One region of the Mammaliicoccus fleurettii genome, then DNA from elsewhere that is predicted to be linked to it. Evidence: riboswitches for the same ligand, from Rfam matches in the RefSeq annotation. Region 1 holds a riboswitch; each other region holds the start of a gene.
The links. Region 1 has a riboswitch for S-adenosylmethionine ahead of metK (methionine adenosyltransferase). Riboswitches for the same ligand answer to the same signal wherever they lie in the genome.

Region 1 (4,197 bases):
GTACCATTTAGAAGAACATTTAAAAGAACATAATGTAGAATATAGCACGATTTATGAACAAGGAGAAGGGCATGTATTTAGACCTGAAAAAGAAAAACAGACACTCATTCAAATTCATAATTGGATGGATAAATGTGAAAACAAAAACCCTTAAAGTTGAATTTCAGTTCAACTTTAAGGTTTTTTTATACATGGGGTTAATTTTAACGATTAAAAGTAAATCCGCCTTCTGCTTGAATGTGTTCTGAAGTTTCTCCAAATTTACAGAAGTTTTCTTTGAAATCTGAAGCAAGTTGTTTAGCTTTTTCATCATATGCTTCTGCTGATACCCATGTATTACGTGGGTATAATATTTCTGATGGTACTCCTGAAACGTGTTTAGGAATATTTAGACCAAAAATATCATCTTTAACAAATTCAGAATTTTTGATTTCTCCACTTATTGCACGACGAATCATTGAGCGTGTATGTTTTAAGTCCATTCTAGAACCTACACCATACTCTCCACCAGTCCAGCCAGTGTTCACTAAGTAAACATCTACATCATGTTCGTCAATTAATTTACCTAGTAATTCTGCATATTCTGTCGCATGTAATGGTAAGAATGGAGAGCCGAAACAAGTTGAGAATACAGGTTGTGGACTCGTTACGCCTCTTTCTGTTCCTGCTAATTTAGATGTAAATCCACTTAAGAAGTGATACATCGCTTGTGATTTATCTAATTTTGAAATTGGAGGTAATACACCAAATGCATCTGCTGTTAAGAAGATGATTGTATTTGGATGAGCTGCAATTGATGGTGTTACAATATTATCTATAAAATCGATAGGGTATGCTGCTCTAGTATTTTCAGTTAATGAAGTGTCGTTGTAATCAACTGATCCACAAGATTTAACACCTACATTTTCTAATACTGTACCATATCGAATTGCATCATAAATTTGTGGTTCTTTTTCTCGACTAAGGCTTACTGTTTTAGCGTAACAGCCTCCTTCGATATTGAAGACTCCATTCTCATTCCAACCGTGTTCGTCGTCTCCGATAAGTTTTCTATTTGGATCAGCAGATAAAGTTGTTTTACCTGTTCCAGATAGACCGAAGAATAAAGCGACATCTTTGTTATAACCAACATTAGCTGAGCAATGCATGCTCATAATGCCTTTTTTAGGTAACAAGTAGTTCATAACTGAGAATATACCTTTTTTCATTTCACCAGCATATTCAGTACCACCAATTAATATAACGCGATGTTTGAATGAAGTGATAATAAATGTTTCAGAGTTTGTGCCGTCCTTTTCTGGATTTGCTTTAAATCCAGGTGCACTGATAACAGTAAAGTTAGGATTAATATTAAGTGCATCTTCTTTAGTTTCAGGACGTATAAACATATTTTGAGCAAATAGATTATGCCAAGGTAACTCATTAATCACACGTAAATCTAAGCGTGATGATTCATCTGCACCAGCATATCCATTGAAGACATAAAGTTGTGATTTTTGGTTTAAATAGTCAATAACTTGATCATATAAATTTAAGAAGCTATTTTCTGAGATAGGTTGATTGATTGTTCCCCAATCAATATCTTGTTCTGTATCTGCTTCTTTTACAATAAATTTATCTTTAGGTGAACGTCCGGTATATTTCCCTGTTTCCATTCTAATAGCACCAGATTCAGTTAATACCCCTTCACCAGATTCTAGAATATGACTATATAATTCAGTTCTAGAGAGTTGTTTGTGTGTAGTTTCCTTATTAAGAAGGTTAGAAAGTTCGATTGATTCTGTAATTGACTGTATTGCCATAAATGACGACCCCCATGTCTTATATTAGTGTTGTAAGCATTTTCATGGAATTAGTATAACACATTAAAATATATAGTCTATACTAATAGGAAAATTTATTTTAAAAATTTATGACAATTGAATTATATTTCGTTGCATTGACATAATCAGAAAACTCTAGTATTATCGTCTTTGACGGATTCTCTTATCCTGAGTGGTGGAGGGACATGGACCCAATGAAACCCAGCAACCTCTTTCTATTTGAAAGAAAGGTGCCAAACCGTTTGCAGACCAATATTGTCTGAACGATAAGAGCGAATGGACGAGTGTGCCTTCTCTCTATTTTTATTGAGAGAGGGCACTTTTTATTTGCGCAGAGAAAGAGACCGTACAACATTATTTAAAGGAGATTTTTTATGTTAAAGAATAGAAGACTCTTCACATCTGAATCAGTAACAGAAGGGCATCCAGATAAGATTGCGGATCAAATTTCTGACGCAATTTTGGACGAATTATTAAAAGGTGACCCTAAAGCTAGAGTCGCTTGCGAAACAACAGTAACAACAGGTATGGCTTTAATTGCAGGTGAAATTTCAACTTCAACATATGTTGATATACCTAAAGTAGTAAGACAAACTGTAAAAGATATAGGATATACGAGAGCAAAATATGGCTATGATTTTCAAACAATGGCAATTTTAACTGCAATTGATGAACAATCTCCAGATATAGCGCAAGGTGTAGATTGTGCGTTAGAAGATAGAGATGACTTAACAGATAGAGAAATTGAGTCTATTGGTGCAGGAGACCAAGGGCTTATGTTCGGATATGCAACAAATGAAACAGAAACTTATATGCCGTTACCAGGTTATTTAGCACATCAATTAGCTAAACGATTAACAGATGTTCGTAAAGAAGGCACTTTAGATTATTTACGTCCAGATGGTAAGACACAAGTAACAGTTGAATATGACGAGAATGATAAACCTGTAAGAGTTGATACAATTGTTATTTCTTCACAACATCATGAAAAAATTGAACTAGAAAAAATACAACAAGATATTAAAGATCATGTTATTTACCCAATCGTTCCTAAAGAATTATTAGATGATGAAACTAAATTCTTTATTAATCCAACAGGTAGATTTGTAATTGGTGGACCACAAGGTGATGCAGGATTAACTGGAAGAAAAATTATCGTAGATACATACGGTGGTTATGCTAGACATGGCGGTGGATGTTTCAGTGGGAAAGATCCAACTAAAGTGGATAGATCAGGAGCTTATGCAGCGCGTTATGTAGCTAAAAATATTGTCGCTAGTGGACTTGCAGACAAATGTGAAGTTCAGTTAGCATATGCAATAGGTGTGGCTCAGCCAGTTTCAATATCAATAGAAACATTTGGAACTGGTAAAGTTGAAGAAACAACTTTAGTAGAAAAAATTAGAGAAGTATTTGACTTAAGACCTGCAGGCATTATACAAATGCTGAATTTAAGACAACCTATTTATAAAAAAACTGCAGCATATGGACATTTTGGAAGAACAGATGTTCAATTACCTTGGGAAGAATTAGATAAAGTAGACTTATTAAAAGATTTACTTAAATAAACTAAAAAGCACTGTATAAAAAATTACCTTTTTATACAGTGCTTTTTTAATTTCTGCAAACATTGGACTTTGCTTATAGGTTTTGTACATGTTATTTAAAGTGTTTTTATTGGAAATTAAATTAATTTACTATTAAAGTGAGGAATAACTATTCAAATGTACGAAGTATTAAAAAATATAATGGGATAATTAATATATTTTATGATAAATACTGAATTAATTTGAATTTTTTACTATAATAGAAGTAATACTTATGAAAGGGAGCGATCTGCAATTATGAGTCAATTAGAACCGATTCATTATGGATTAATCGCAGCAGTTGTTATTGCGATATTATTTATTATATTATTCTTTGTTTCGTTAAAACAAAAGAAAAAATCTTTGACTAAGATTCAAGAATCTCATAAACAACAAAACGAGTCGCTAAAATCTGAGCACAAAGAGAAGTTAGATCATGAAAGAGTAGAGAATAAAAAGGTTCTAACTAAACAAAAAGAATCACATCAACAAGAAATTTCACAAAAAGAAAGAGAAATTGACTCATTAAAGTTATTTTCCAAGAATGAAGGGGAATATATAACTGATAGACATTTATTAGAATTAAGAGATCAACTTGTAAATGAACGTAGAATTAGACCTGAAGATATGCATATAATGGCTAATATATTTTTACCTAAAGATCCTTTAGGCAAAGTAAGACAAATAGACCATTTAGTATTAACTAGAACAGGCATTTATGTTATTGACTCAAATTTAGTAAGTGGTCACATCTATCACGGTATTACAGAACAGCAGTTTAATGATTT
Region 2 (4,197 bases), on a different contig from region 1:
AAATTGTCGCTATGATCGGTTTTTCATTTTCATATAATTCATATACATGTGAAGACTCTGTTATATCAAACAGATAAATAGCTTTTTCATCTTCAGTATATGTAACTTTATATTTATAAGAACCTTCTTCAATCTCTACTTCATGTGTGTTTTCTAATCTTTTTAAAATATTTGGAAAAACTTCATTAATTGGTTCGTCTAAAACATCTCGTTCTATACGTTTATTTATAAAATTATTAATCCATTCGATATGATCTTTTTTATCTAATAGTATTACACCTATTGGTAAGTCACTGACAGCACTCGTTTTACTTTTAGTAATTCTTCCGGCTAAACTCCCAATATATAAATCTAATTTTAAGAAGCTCTTTCTAATAAAAAATATGCTCACTGCAATTAGAATTACTGTAACAACCGTCGAAATAATCGCCCAATATATAGAATTAAAAAAACTGAATACAAGTATCACTAAAGCTAATATCATCATAATTATGTACGGAAATATTAGGGCTTTCTTAACTGATTGACGGTTCATAAACTCACCTCAATTTACTTTTTTATGCGTTGTTTTAAATTAAACCAAATATCCATCAATCCAAATAAGTACGCAAATGGTTTAAACACAAATGCCAATACAAATATCAAAACTCCCACAACAACAGGTAGTTTTTTCACTTTTACAAATAAATGGAACAACGATAATGCTTGAATAAATATAACCCATTCTAACACAAATTGTAAGTTAGTGACTATGCCATACATCACAACATTTTCTTTCGTTACAAACAAACTTATCAGCACGGTTATCACAAATACAAAAGCTACACTTCTATTAATTTGCCACATAAATAATGGTCTAAATACTGGTGTCGCTACTTTGAATTTTCTTAGTATAGGGAATGTCACAAGTAAATTAACAAATACTAATAAAAATACCCATAATACTATATACCCAGGAATACTTGCTTGTAATATTTCTAATGAAGTTTGTAATGTTTCTTCAATTTCAGTCGTTAAATTTCCACCCATTTCAAAGTAAGAAATTAAAACATCATGATACTGACTGAAAAACTTGCTTGTTAAAGGTAGGTTTCCCGTAATTTGTAAAATTAATACACTACCTATTGTTAAAATACTCATAAACGTTGTCACTAAGTATAGAATACGTTCTTTTGATGTACGTTCAACGAGCAATTGACCTATGAAAACACTCATAAATATCATAAGCGTCATGACTGTTAATAAAAATACATTATTAAATAATACGGTCGCACATAAGGTCACGACGACTGTCACAAAAAATGACGGTTTAGATCGATACCAGAGTATTGTTCCGGGTATCGTAATGAACGGTAATATAATAATCGCTAAATATGGTACAAGACTCATGACAATCACACTAAGCACAAGTACTAATGTTGCAATAATTGTCGCTTTTATATCGACTTTAAAAGACAAATTTTTCACTTCCCAATCTAATTTAAACATCTTTCTCTATTTTACAGATTTTTAACGCTTAAAACAACGTACGTGACTTTTCAGATGATATTAACGCGCTTTAAATTTATGTAATTTTAAGAAGTGATATACGTAAGGTGCCCAATCTCCAAAGTTTAATAGAAATCCATCATGGCCAACATTGTCTGGTACGAAGAAATGTCTATGATATTTAAAGAATCTACCTAAAGCTCTAACTTGATCATCTGGATACAATAAATCATCAGCGAACCCTAAAGTTAATACTTTCGTTTCGAGTTGTTGTAACCTTTCTTCGACATCATCACGACCTTTAAATATGTCATGACTATCTAATACATCTAACAATGTTAAATAACAATCTTTATTGAAGACATCTTTAAATTTATTACCTTGATATTTTTGGTAACTCACTACATCATCCGCTGAAAATCTCGATTCATAATCTTTACTTGAACGGTAAGTTAAGAAGCCTATCTGTCTTGCGATACTTAAGCCATCTTGTCCATTCATATTTATAACTTGTCTAGCAATCTCATTAAACGCTCTACTATATGATGAAGTCTTCTCTGTAGCTGCTAATATAACTGCTTTTTTAACTTCAATAGATCCGTCATAAAGCATTTCTAAAGTTTGCATTCCACCTAGAGAACCACCAATTAATACATCTATTTTTTCGTAGCCAAAATGTTTTAACGCTAAAATATTTGCTTTAGAAATATCTCTCATAGACAATCTCTCAGGAAAGTCGGGCGTATTCAATTTAGAGCTTGAACCATAAGGGCTACCAATCACATTGAATGTTATAAACTGATAATCATTGATTGAAAGATAACCACCATCAATAATTTCTCTCCACCAACCTGGATTTTCATCATCTCCATAAGTAAGATGATTCCCTGTTAAAGCATGACAAACAACAACTAAAGGCTGTCCTTTGTGACCTACATATTCATATTGAAGCTTTAAATTATCTATCACTTCACCAGATTCTGTTTCGAAATGTCCTAGTTCAACTAAACCTGTGTCTCGAGAAATAAGCATATTAGAACCTCCTTGTTATTAAATAGAAAGACTTCTTACTCGTTAAAGAAGTAAGAAGTCCTCATCATCCTTATTATGCGAGTAAACTCGTTGGTAGTAGCACCGTATCTTAAACGACCGGTTGCTGAAGTGTCATCGGGCCAAATCCCTTAACTTCTCTGAATAAGCTTTGCTATATAATTTATATTAAGAATACTAGAAAAGTGCATTTCTTTCAATAAGTTAACGAATGAAATTAAAAGACTAATCGAACAATCGCCATGATGAACATTCCTGCTATAACTGATATCGTTAAACTTCTAGAAATTAAAGCTATCATCAATGTTGGAATGGCAACGAAAATACTTTCGTAGTTGAATGTGAACCCAGAATGACCTTCTTGATTTAACATACCTTCAACAATCAATGCTGTAAATAAACATACAGGCACATATTGCAGCCATTTAATCACACTTTTAGGAAATTCAACCTTTGATAAAAATGCAAAGGGCGATACCCTTATAACCCACGTTAAAATAAAACAACCCAAAATAATAAGCATTAAATACATTGAAATACTCATTTATCAAACACCACCCCTGCGACTGAAGCAATGATCGTCGCTAAAATAATAGATAAATAAGTCGGCATAAAACATGTAAGAATTATCATACAAATGGTTGTTAAGACAATTAAAAATATATAAAAGAAAACTTTGGTTTTATGTATTGTTTCAAACTGTGCGACGAGTAAAAATATAAACATCGCTGTTAAAGCGTAATCTAAACCAAAAGCTTCAGGCTTCGGAATCAAGTTTCCTACTAAACCACCTATTATTGAAGTCAATATCCACAATAAATAAGCAGAAATATTTAAACCGTGCATCCACGTAGCATTTAAAGCTTTTTCTTTAGCATATTTTGTTATTGCAACACCAAATGATTCGTCGGTCACGAGTGTTCCTATACCGATATTAGACCAAAATCCATTACCTTTAAACGCTGGGACTAACGCTAAACTTTGAAGAAACATTCTAGAATTAACAAAGAATACAGTTAATAAAATAGCTGATATAGGAGATTGAATTGCAACTAACGCACAAATAATAAATTGAGCCGCACCTGCATATACAAAGATAGATAACAAAGCAATTTCTAAAATAGATAAGCCTGATGAAACACCTACAATTCCAAATGCTAATGCAACACTAAAATATCCAAGCATCGTAGGTATACAATCTTTAACACCTTGAAGAAATAAAGTTTTATTCGTCATACTAGAACTGGTCAATTGCCTACCTCCAAACTACATAACGCCAATCAGGTTAGTCTAACGTTTGTCTAACCTCAGTCTGACTTATCTCTTTTTTTATTTTTAAATATGTCTTATTTTTATCATACATACCACACTTTAGCAATAAGACCTGATTGTATATTAAATCAATTTTCATAACCTTTCTTGCCTAAAAAAAGGCACCTGAGGAAAAAATATGAGTGAGAAACTACAGAACCGTACCCTACCCTAGGCAAGCATGCACGTACAAAATCGTAAGATTTTATAAAAATAGATATTATTAATGATTTTGTATAGTGCGGACGCCTGAGGGAATAGTATGTGTGAGAGACTACAGGCTCGAGCCATACCCCTAGGCAAGCATGCACATACAAAATCGTAAGATTTTATAAAAACAGATTATTA
Region 3 (4,197 bases), on a different contig from region 1:
AAATGAATAATAAACCAAAAACTTTTTTCATGTGAAACACTCCTTTAACGTTTATCAATTTTTTTAACAATAATATCTCCAATAAATTGGATTACAAATACAATAATTAATATAAAGATTGTTGAAATTAAAATGACATCATTTTGATTTCGTGTAAATCCAGTTAAGTAAGCTAAGTTACCTAACCCACCTGCTCCAATTACACCTGCAATTGCTGTTGATCCCACTAATGCAATTGCTGTCACTGTAATACCTGAAACTAAGGCAGGTAATGATTCTTTAATTAACACTTTTCTTACTACTGTCCATGTTGTAGCACCCATTGATACAGCTGCCTCAATAACGCCTTTATCGATTTCTTTCATACCTATTTCTACTAATCTAGCATAGAAAGGTGATGCACCTATGATTAATGCTGGTAGTGCACCTTTTGGACCACTGATTGTTCCTAATAAAATATCTGTAAAAGGTATTAATAGTAGAATTAAGATGATGAATGGAATAGCTCTGAATAAGTTAACGACGAATGATACGATTGAATAAAATATTCGAGAGCTCTTTGATGTCCCTCTTGATGTTAAAAATAGTAATGTTCCTAATATTAAACCAAATACTAATGTAAATACTGTTGATATTACCGTCATGTATAGTGTTTCATATAATGCTTCCCATACGGCATCCCATTTAACATTAGGCATTGTAATCATTTCAGTTATAATATCTCCAAATGATTTATTCACTTACATTCACCTCTACTTTCACACCAAGATCATTAAGTTCTTTTTTAATTTGATCTTTAGAATAATCACCTTGAGGTAAATGAACGATCATATGGCCAAATGTGCCATTTTGAGTCAACTTAACATCACCTTCAATGACATTAATATCGATATTATATGTTTTAATAATTTTTGCTAACACAGGTTCTGAACTCGTTCCACCAACGAAATTCAGTTTCCAAATTTCTCCGTTTGGTTGTTCTTTTCTGAAATCTTCTAATGTTCTTTGAAGATCATCAGCTTTTAAGTCATCTTTTACGAAACGCTGTGTAACATATGTTTGAGGGTCATTAAATACATTGATAACTTCTCCCTCTTCGACAAATTTACCATTTTCCATGACTGCAACATGATCACATATTTTTCTAATGACATGCATTTCATGTGTAATAAGTATAATTGTTAAATTGAGCTCTTTGTTTATGTCTACTAATAAATCTAATATTTCATCAGTAGTTTGAGGATCTAATGCACTTGTTGCTTCGTCACATAATAATACGCGCGGATCATTTGCTAAAGCTCGAGCTATACCAACTCTTTGCTTTTGCCCACCGGATAATTGTGATGGATAAGCATTCTCACGACCTTCAAGACCCACTCTTTTGATAAGTGCTTTTGTTTTTTCGTTTATCTCACTTTTAGATACCCCTGCAATTTCTAAAGGAAATGCAATGTTATCTTTAACCGTACGAGACCATAGTAAATTGAAATGTTGGAATATCATACTTACCTTTTGTCTTTTTAATCTAAGGTCTTGTTTAGAAAGTTTGCCAATATTTGCACTATCAACTATAACTTCACCTTCAGTTGGCGTTTCCAGACCGTTAAACATTCGTATTAATGTACTTTTTCCAGCTCCAGAAAATCCAATTACACCATATATACTTCCTTTATCTATTTTTAAGTCGACATGGTCAACAGCTGTAATGTCACCTTTTTTTGTTTTGAAAGTTTTAACAACTTTATTTAACTCAATCAAATCTGCTGCCTCCTAATCTTTAAATTAAAAACGCCTTACTCTAATTATCAAGAGAAAGGCGTTAGAAATATGTCTTTCTCTCATCTTCAAAAGTTTACACTTTTTGTGAATTGGCACCATTTCATATATATATGACGGTTGCCGGGCTTCAAAGGGCACATCCCTCCACCACTCTTGATAAGAGTTACTACGTATTTAATTAAATTCATACTATCATGATAAGTTTTTATCGTCAATAACTTTTTGAATATTCTCAACAATATAAGGAACAGACTGAAAAGCGTATATTCTTTCTATGACCTTATCTTGTTTCATAATGAATAATACAGGTACTGATAAGATTTCAAATTCTCTACAGAACTCTGGATAAAAATTTAAATCACATTTATTGATTGGTAATTGTGTTACTTCGTTCGCTATATCCAGCATACGTTCAGATATTTTGCACGTTCCACATGTAGGTGTATAGCCAAATAATAAATGTAAATCCTTATCAAAATGCTTGTATATATCGTTCAATATTTCTGTGTGTTTCATGGTAACGATACTTCCCTTTCAATACAAAATCATTGTTTACTGTAAATCCATGATAGTTTAACACATTCGCTAAATATTGTCTTGGACAGCGAGCTACTTCAGAAAATGTCGAATCAATATAAATATGACGACTTTCACTCACATACTTCTTAAACCATTTTCGAATACGTTTACCTTCTTTATCTTGATCGACTAAAACATATACTTGTGAACCATAAATTTCTTCTAAAAGTTCGTCCATTTTTTCTACACCCATTGTTCCATGTGTACAAATAATATGAACATGATCATTTAATACTTCTTTCACTCGTTTTTTATCAGAAATACCTTCTACGATTATTACTTTTTTAATCATCGCCATGGCCATCACCTTCTACAAATGAATTAATATTATAGTTCAACTTCGTATTCAAGATTTAAAAAAACTCCATGATACCATTTGCATCGTGGAGTTTAATATTATATTATTCACCTATCATTTCACTATAAGCGTCTGCATCTAGTAATCCATCTAATTGAGCTTTATCAGATAACTCAACTTTAACCATCCATGCTTTATCATATGATGATTCATTAACAAACTCAGGGCTATCTTCTAGTTCTTCGTTTACTTCAACGACTTTTCCAGATAGTGGTGCATATAGCTCAGAAACTGTCTTAACAGATTCTACACTACCAAATGAATCTCCACTAGTTAATTCGTCACCTTCTTCAGGTAACTCAACAAACACAATGTCCCCTAATTCTGATTGAGCAAAATCAGTAATACCAATTGTTACAACATCACCATCAATTTTTACCCATTCATGTTCTTTAGAATATTTTAACTCACTAGGTACTGTCAAAGTAATCCCCTCCTATATGTATTTCACCTATAATCATGACATAAAGCGATTATTCAAGCAACTATTTTTACAACCAAGTTTGGCGATATTCGTCTTCTTTAAAACCTAAAGTAACCTTATTGCCTAAAACTGCTAAAGGTCTTTTGATTAACATACCATCTGAAGCTAATAAATCGAATTTTTCGTTGTCAGACAAATCATTCATTTTATCCTTTAAACCCAACTCGCGATATTTAGCGCCTCGAGTATTAAATAATTGATTCACAGTAATATCTGTACCATCAATGATATCCTTTAATTCTTTAGCTGTTGGTGTTAACTGTGTAATATCAATCGGTTCGAAACTAGCACCATTCTCTTCTAGAAACTTTGCTGCCTTTTTGCAAGTTGTACAATTAGGATATTGATAAAATTTTATCATGTCTTTACCTCCATATGTCTATTTAAATCTATTATAACAATATTACTAACGAACATATAGTAATGAGTTAAATAATTTTTAAAATATTGAAAATGCGATATACTTTAATTATAAGAAAAATTTCTAAGGAGCATAATAAAAATGAGAACAATTAGTCAATATGCAGAATTCGAAGAGATCACACAAAGCGAAGAACCAGTAGTTGTAAAATTCTTTGCAGACTGGTGCCCAGATTGCACAAGAATGAACCAATGGATTGATCCTATCATCGACGAATATCATAATTTCAACTGGTATCAAATTAATCGCGATCAAGTTCCAGAAGCGGCTACAGAAAATGATGTAATGGGAATTCCAAGTTTATTAGTATTTAAAAATAACGAAAAACTTGCTCACTTACATTCAGCAAATGCCAAAACACCTGAAGATGTAAAAGCATTTTTAGCTGAAAACTTAAAATAATAAATAGTTGATTTAAATAAGCAAGAGGCTGAGACAATTAATTGTCTCAGCCTCTTACTGTATGGTGATGATTTTGAGAATGTCTTCGATTAACTATCTAATTAATCTACAACTTAGCCTAATACATTATATTATTACCATTCTGTAATAAGTGAATTATTTTTTCTTGTCATT
Region 4 (4,197 bases), on a different contig from region 1:
TCTTCTTCACCTGTTATTTTAGAACTTGAAACTTCATGCAATAAATCAATTGAGCCTTGTAACATCAATTTAGGCGTCACATCAACAGTATCAACTTTAGCTCTTAATTCTTTAGTATCTTTTAACAATTGATCAGCAACAGGTCCCATATCTTTCGTTGTATTGTCTTCCCATAATGCTTTTTCAATTTTATGATAACCTGACCACTCGTCTTCTTTATTTTCTTCTTTCATATCCGCTAAACGTGCATCAATCTTTGGATCTAATTCTCCAAAGCTCTCGGCCACTGGTTCTGATCTTTCATAATACATACGTGCTTTAGGATATATTTCTTTAGCTTTTTCCATATCATCAGCTTTTACTGCTTCAACAAATTTCTCAGTATCCGCTAAAAAATGATCTAATTGCTCAGTGGTAAAGTCTTTATAAGCTTTAGTTTCTTTAGAAAAATCAACTTTGGCTGTTTCTTTCGTCTCTTTTTTGTTCTCAGATGTCTTTTTCTCTTCATCATTACTACATGCCGTTAAAATTAAGGCAGTCGCTAAAAATGTTGTAGCTAACTTCTTCATAATTCTACACTTCCCATCTAATTGATTATCATTATCATCTTTAATTTATTCCTATAAAGTGAAATAGTCAATAAAAATTTTATATAATTCATTAAAAATACAAATTTAACCCCTTACCTAAAGTGATTTTAAATGTGGAAACTCTATTAAAAATAATCGTCATTTATAATTGAGAATGATAATCATTAATTAAATATAAAAAACCAACAAAGTTTTATAACTTTGTTGGTTTTTAATGATATGCTTTTTGATTTAATCTTGTTCTTGCTCAAGAATTTCTTTTGATTTAGCATCTATTTTAAATTCTGTTGAATCATTATTACCTTCTTTAAGATCAATAGAATATACAAGTTGGCCATCATCTTCACTTAATGACCTTTCTTTTAAGTCACCTTTTGCTTCATCTTGAGCAACTTTTAATACATCATCAAATTTTGCTACGTCGGATAATTTAAATGTTTGTTCATTATCATCGTCATCTGTTTCTTTCTCAACATTAGCAACAGATTTATCATCAGCATTAACTAATACTTTGTTTTCATTTTGACCATCTACTAATTCTACTTTGTAGTTCCAATCGCCTGTTTCTTTTTCAAAAGATAAATCTTTCAACTCACCTTCAGATTCTTTCTGGGCTGTCTTAACAGCATCTTCAGGGGAGACTTTAACATCATCCCATTTTATAGTATTTTGAGTTGTTTTATTTGTATCTTCATCATCTTTGCTTTCATCCTTTGTTGTTTGTTCAGTTGTTTGTTCAGTTGTTTGTTCAGTTTTCTCTTCTTTTTGATCATCTTTTTGATCATCGCTTTTATCATTTCCACATGCTGCTAAAACGATGCCTGACGCTAATAATAGTGAAATCATTTTAAACTTCATACTTAATTCCTCCTTAATATTTCTTTACTTTATATATAGACCTTCCTAAATTTTCCAAACATATAATTTTAAAATTAGACAAAATTTATATTATTCGTTATGATAAAGAAACAATAAAATAGCTCGTAGTCTTATTAAGAGTAGGTGGAGGGAATTGGCCCTGCGAAACCTCAGCAACAGGCGTAAGTACTGTGCTAAATCCAACAAGTTTAACTTGAAAGATAAGAAGATTCTCTAAACAGCTCTTCTTAATCTTAAGATGAGCTGTTTTATTGTAACTAAAACTTTAGGAGGCAATATAAATGAGAACAAGAGAAGATATTTTAGCAGAATTAGCAGAGTTGAAGGCAAACCCACCAAAGAGCTTTTCAGGATCAATTGCAAAAACGGCTAAAAAGAACGAATTAATTTCAGAACTTGTAAGAATTGAAACAGAAGAACAATATTCTAGCGAATCAAACAATCGTAAATTATCATTTGATGACTTAGAAATTAATATTAGTATCACTAGAAAATAATCAAAAAAACGCCTTATCGGCTATATTAAGCTGATAAGGCGTTTTTTAAGTAAATAATTTCATATCCTTTTATTAATTAGATTCCATAATAATCTGCATTGCTACAAATTTAGCAATTTGATTACCATTTGCTGCTGCATCGATTAACTGAGATGCCATTGTATCTTTACTTTCTCCTGCTACAAACAATCCTGGAACTGATGTTTCTCCAAATTGTTCAATTTTAATTTTTCCATTTTCTTCTCTTTCAATATTTAAACCATTTAAAAATTCAAAATCCGTATCCCATTTAACACCAATTAACGCACCACTTCTAGGTATCCTTTCTCCATTTTCAAAGACAACTTCATTAATGTTTCCATCACTATGTTTAAATTCAGTTACTTCACTTTCTATTAATTTTATTTTTTTCTTATCCATGAAAGCTTTATCCTCTGCTGTTAATACAGAAAAATCTTTACTGCTTATAACTATATCTTCTGACCAGTTACTTAAAAGTAATGCCATATGCTTTACTTGTTCTGGTTGTACAGAAATGAGCAAAGATTTATTTTTTAATTCATAACCATCACACCAAGGACAGTAAAATATAGATTTACCATAGCTTTCTTTTAAACCTTTAATGTCCGGCAAAGTTTCTCTCAATCCAGTACATATCATCACTTTTTTCGTAGTATACTTTTGTTGTTTTGTTTCAACAATGAAATGATCATTTTCTTTTATCAATTTAACAACAGTGTCATTTACACGAGAAACATCTTTATATTGATCTACATCATGTTCTGCTTTAGCTCTCAGTTCTTCTGGTGTTACACCATCTTGTGTTAAAAATGCATGTGATTTTCGAGTCACTTTATTTCTTGCATTATTATTATCTATTACTAAAGTTTTCTTCAAAGCTCTACCTAAAGTTAAAGCACTAGCCAATCCTGCTGGTCCTCCACCTATTACGATACAATCAAACATTTTATACGCCGCCTTTTCTCATCTATTATAGAGTGCTAATATCTATGATTAGTCCAAATAAAAAGATTTAACTCACATTAAATCTTTTAAAGTTTTATTTTTTAAAGCTTTAGTCATTTCATCTTCTGCAGATAATAAAATTGCTTGAATTTTACATTCTGGTCCATGATTAAAGCTATCTTCTAATGTACTTTGATGTCCATCAATCGCTGTTATAATGTCATATACAGAAATTTGTTCCCAATTATTCACTAAATAATAACCACCTTTAGCACCAGAAGCTGATTTAATAACACCCGCTTTTACTAATTGAGTTAAAATTTTAGATAAATATGTTATAGATATATTTAATACTTCAGATAAACGTTTAACATTAATAGGTTGTTGCTCTTTTTTAGCAATTAAATATGCTAATGCATGCAAACCATAATCTGTTCCTTTTGAAATTTTCATAACACACCTCTTAATCATAGATATTACAACTCTATAATAGCACTTATTTAAAATTTGTCTATTCTTTTGTTTTTATGATTTGATATTTGGTAGTACTGATTATTTTTTCAGCCAGTATTTTACGTTTTCTTATTATTATTTTCACAATGCTATGACATTTAATCGATATAATTGATGTAATATCCAAAATTGGAGGCTTTAAAATATGAATGAAATCGTTATATTAACTGTCAGTGATATTCATGGTTATATTTTCCCGACTGATTATCAAACAAGTCATCAAGATTTACCTAAAGGACTATTAAAAATAAAATCCATGATATCAAATATAAAATCGCAACATGAGCATGTCATTTTGATGGACAATGGAGACTTTTTACAAGGATCGCCTTTTTGTTCATATTTACATTCACAATTACATTCTAGTAAATATTTAAGTGATATATATAATGAAATTGGTTTCGATTTTGCAGTAATTGGTAATCATGAATTTAATTACGGCTTGCCTTATTTGTATGAAACGCTTAAATCTTTTAATTTCCCTGTACTATCAGCAAATATTTTTAAACATAACAAGCCTTTTACAGGTCACGACGTCATTTATATTGATAAAAACGATACAAAAATGGGCATCATTGGATTAACAACTCAATACATACCTAATTGGGAGCAGCCAGAAACAATCAAAGATTTGTCTTTTTACTCTGCTAAAGAAACTGCTGCTAAGTTAATTGAAGATGTTCGTGAGCAATCAGATATTGTCGTCGTATGTTACCACGGCGGATTTGAGAAAGACCTTCAAACTGGTGAAC

Region 2: another riboswitch for S-adenosylmethionine. It lies ahead of metX (homoserine O-acetyltransferase MetX); the one in region 1 lies ahead of metK (methionine adenosyltransferase).
Region 3: another riboswitch for S-adenosylmethionine. It lies ahead of B2G86_RS08700 (methionine ABC transporter ATP-binding protein); the one in region 1 lies ahead of metK (methionine adenosyltransferase).
Region 4: another riboswitch for S-adenosylmethionine. It lies ahead of B2G86_RS06200 (hypothetical protein); the one in region 1 lies ahead of metK (methionine adenosyltransferase).

Annotation. Positions count from the first base shown of each region.
Region 1 is NZ_MWJM01000008.1:78,189-82,385, reverse strand. It holds gene B2G86_RS08005 (alpha/beta hydrolase family protein) at 1-154, shown strand, start outside; gene pckA (phosphoenolpyruvate carboxykinase (ATP)) at 204-1,802, opposite strand; SAM riboswitch class I at 1,984-2,096, shown strand; gene metK (methionine adenosyltransferase) at 2,198-3,391, shown strand; gene B2G86_RS07990 (nuclease-related domain-containing protein) at 3,668-4,197, shown strand, end outside.
Region 2 is NZ_MWJM01000005.1:114,546-118,742, reverse strand. It holds partial or broken gene B2G86_RS05885 (DHH family phosphoesterase) at 1-535, opposite strand, end outside; gene B2G86_RS05880 (DUF2232 domain-containing protein) at 550-1,467, opposite strand; gene metX (homoserine O-acetyltransferase MetX) at 1,549-2,520, opposite strand; SAM riboswitch class I at 2,588-2,689, opposite strand; gene B2G86_RS05870 (AzlD domain-containing protein) at 2,756-3,082, opposite strand; gene B2G86_RS05865 (AzlC family ABC transporter permease) at 3,079-3,774, opposite strand.
Region 3 is NZ_MWJM01000009.1:59,196-63,392, forward strand. It holds gene B2G86_RS08690 (MetQ/NlpA family ABC transporter substrate-binding protein) at 1-31, opposite strand, end outside; gene B2G86_RS08695 (methionine ABC transporter permease) at 45-740, opposite strand; gene B2G86_RS08700 (methionine ABC transporter ATP-binding protein) at 733-1,758, opposite strand; SAM riboswitch class I at 1,836-1,942, opposite strand; gene B2G86_RS08705 (thioredoxin family protein) at 1,972-2,295, opposite strand; gene B2G86_RS08710 (toprim domain-containing protein) at 2,252-2,656, opposite strand; gene gcvH (glycine cleavage system protein GcvH) at 2,760-3,140, opposite strand; gene B2G86_RS08720 (arsenate reductase family protein) at 3,208-3,561, opposite strand; gene B2G86_RS08725 (thioredoxin family protein) at 3,703-4,023, shown strand; gene B2G86_RS08730 (nitroreductase family protein) at 4,158-4,197, opposite strand, start outside.
Region 4 is NZ_MWJM01000006.1:6,383-10,579, reverse strand. It holds gene efeO (iron uptake system protein EfeO) at 1-569, opposite strand, end outside; gene B2G86_RS06205 (PepSY domain-containing protein) at 822-1,448, opposite strand; SAM riboswitch class I at 1,577-1,676, shown strand; gene B2G86_RS06200 (hypothetical protein) at 1,751-1,966, shown strand; gene B2G86_RS06195 (NAD(P)/FAD-dependent oxidoreductase) at 2,039-2,932, opposite strand; gene B2G86_RS06190 (RrF2 family transcriptional regulator) at 3,005-3,385, opposite strand; gene B2G86_RS06185 (bifunctional metallophosphatase/5'-nucleotidase) at 3,591-4,197, shown strand, end outside.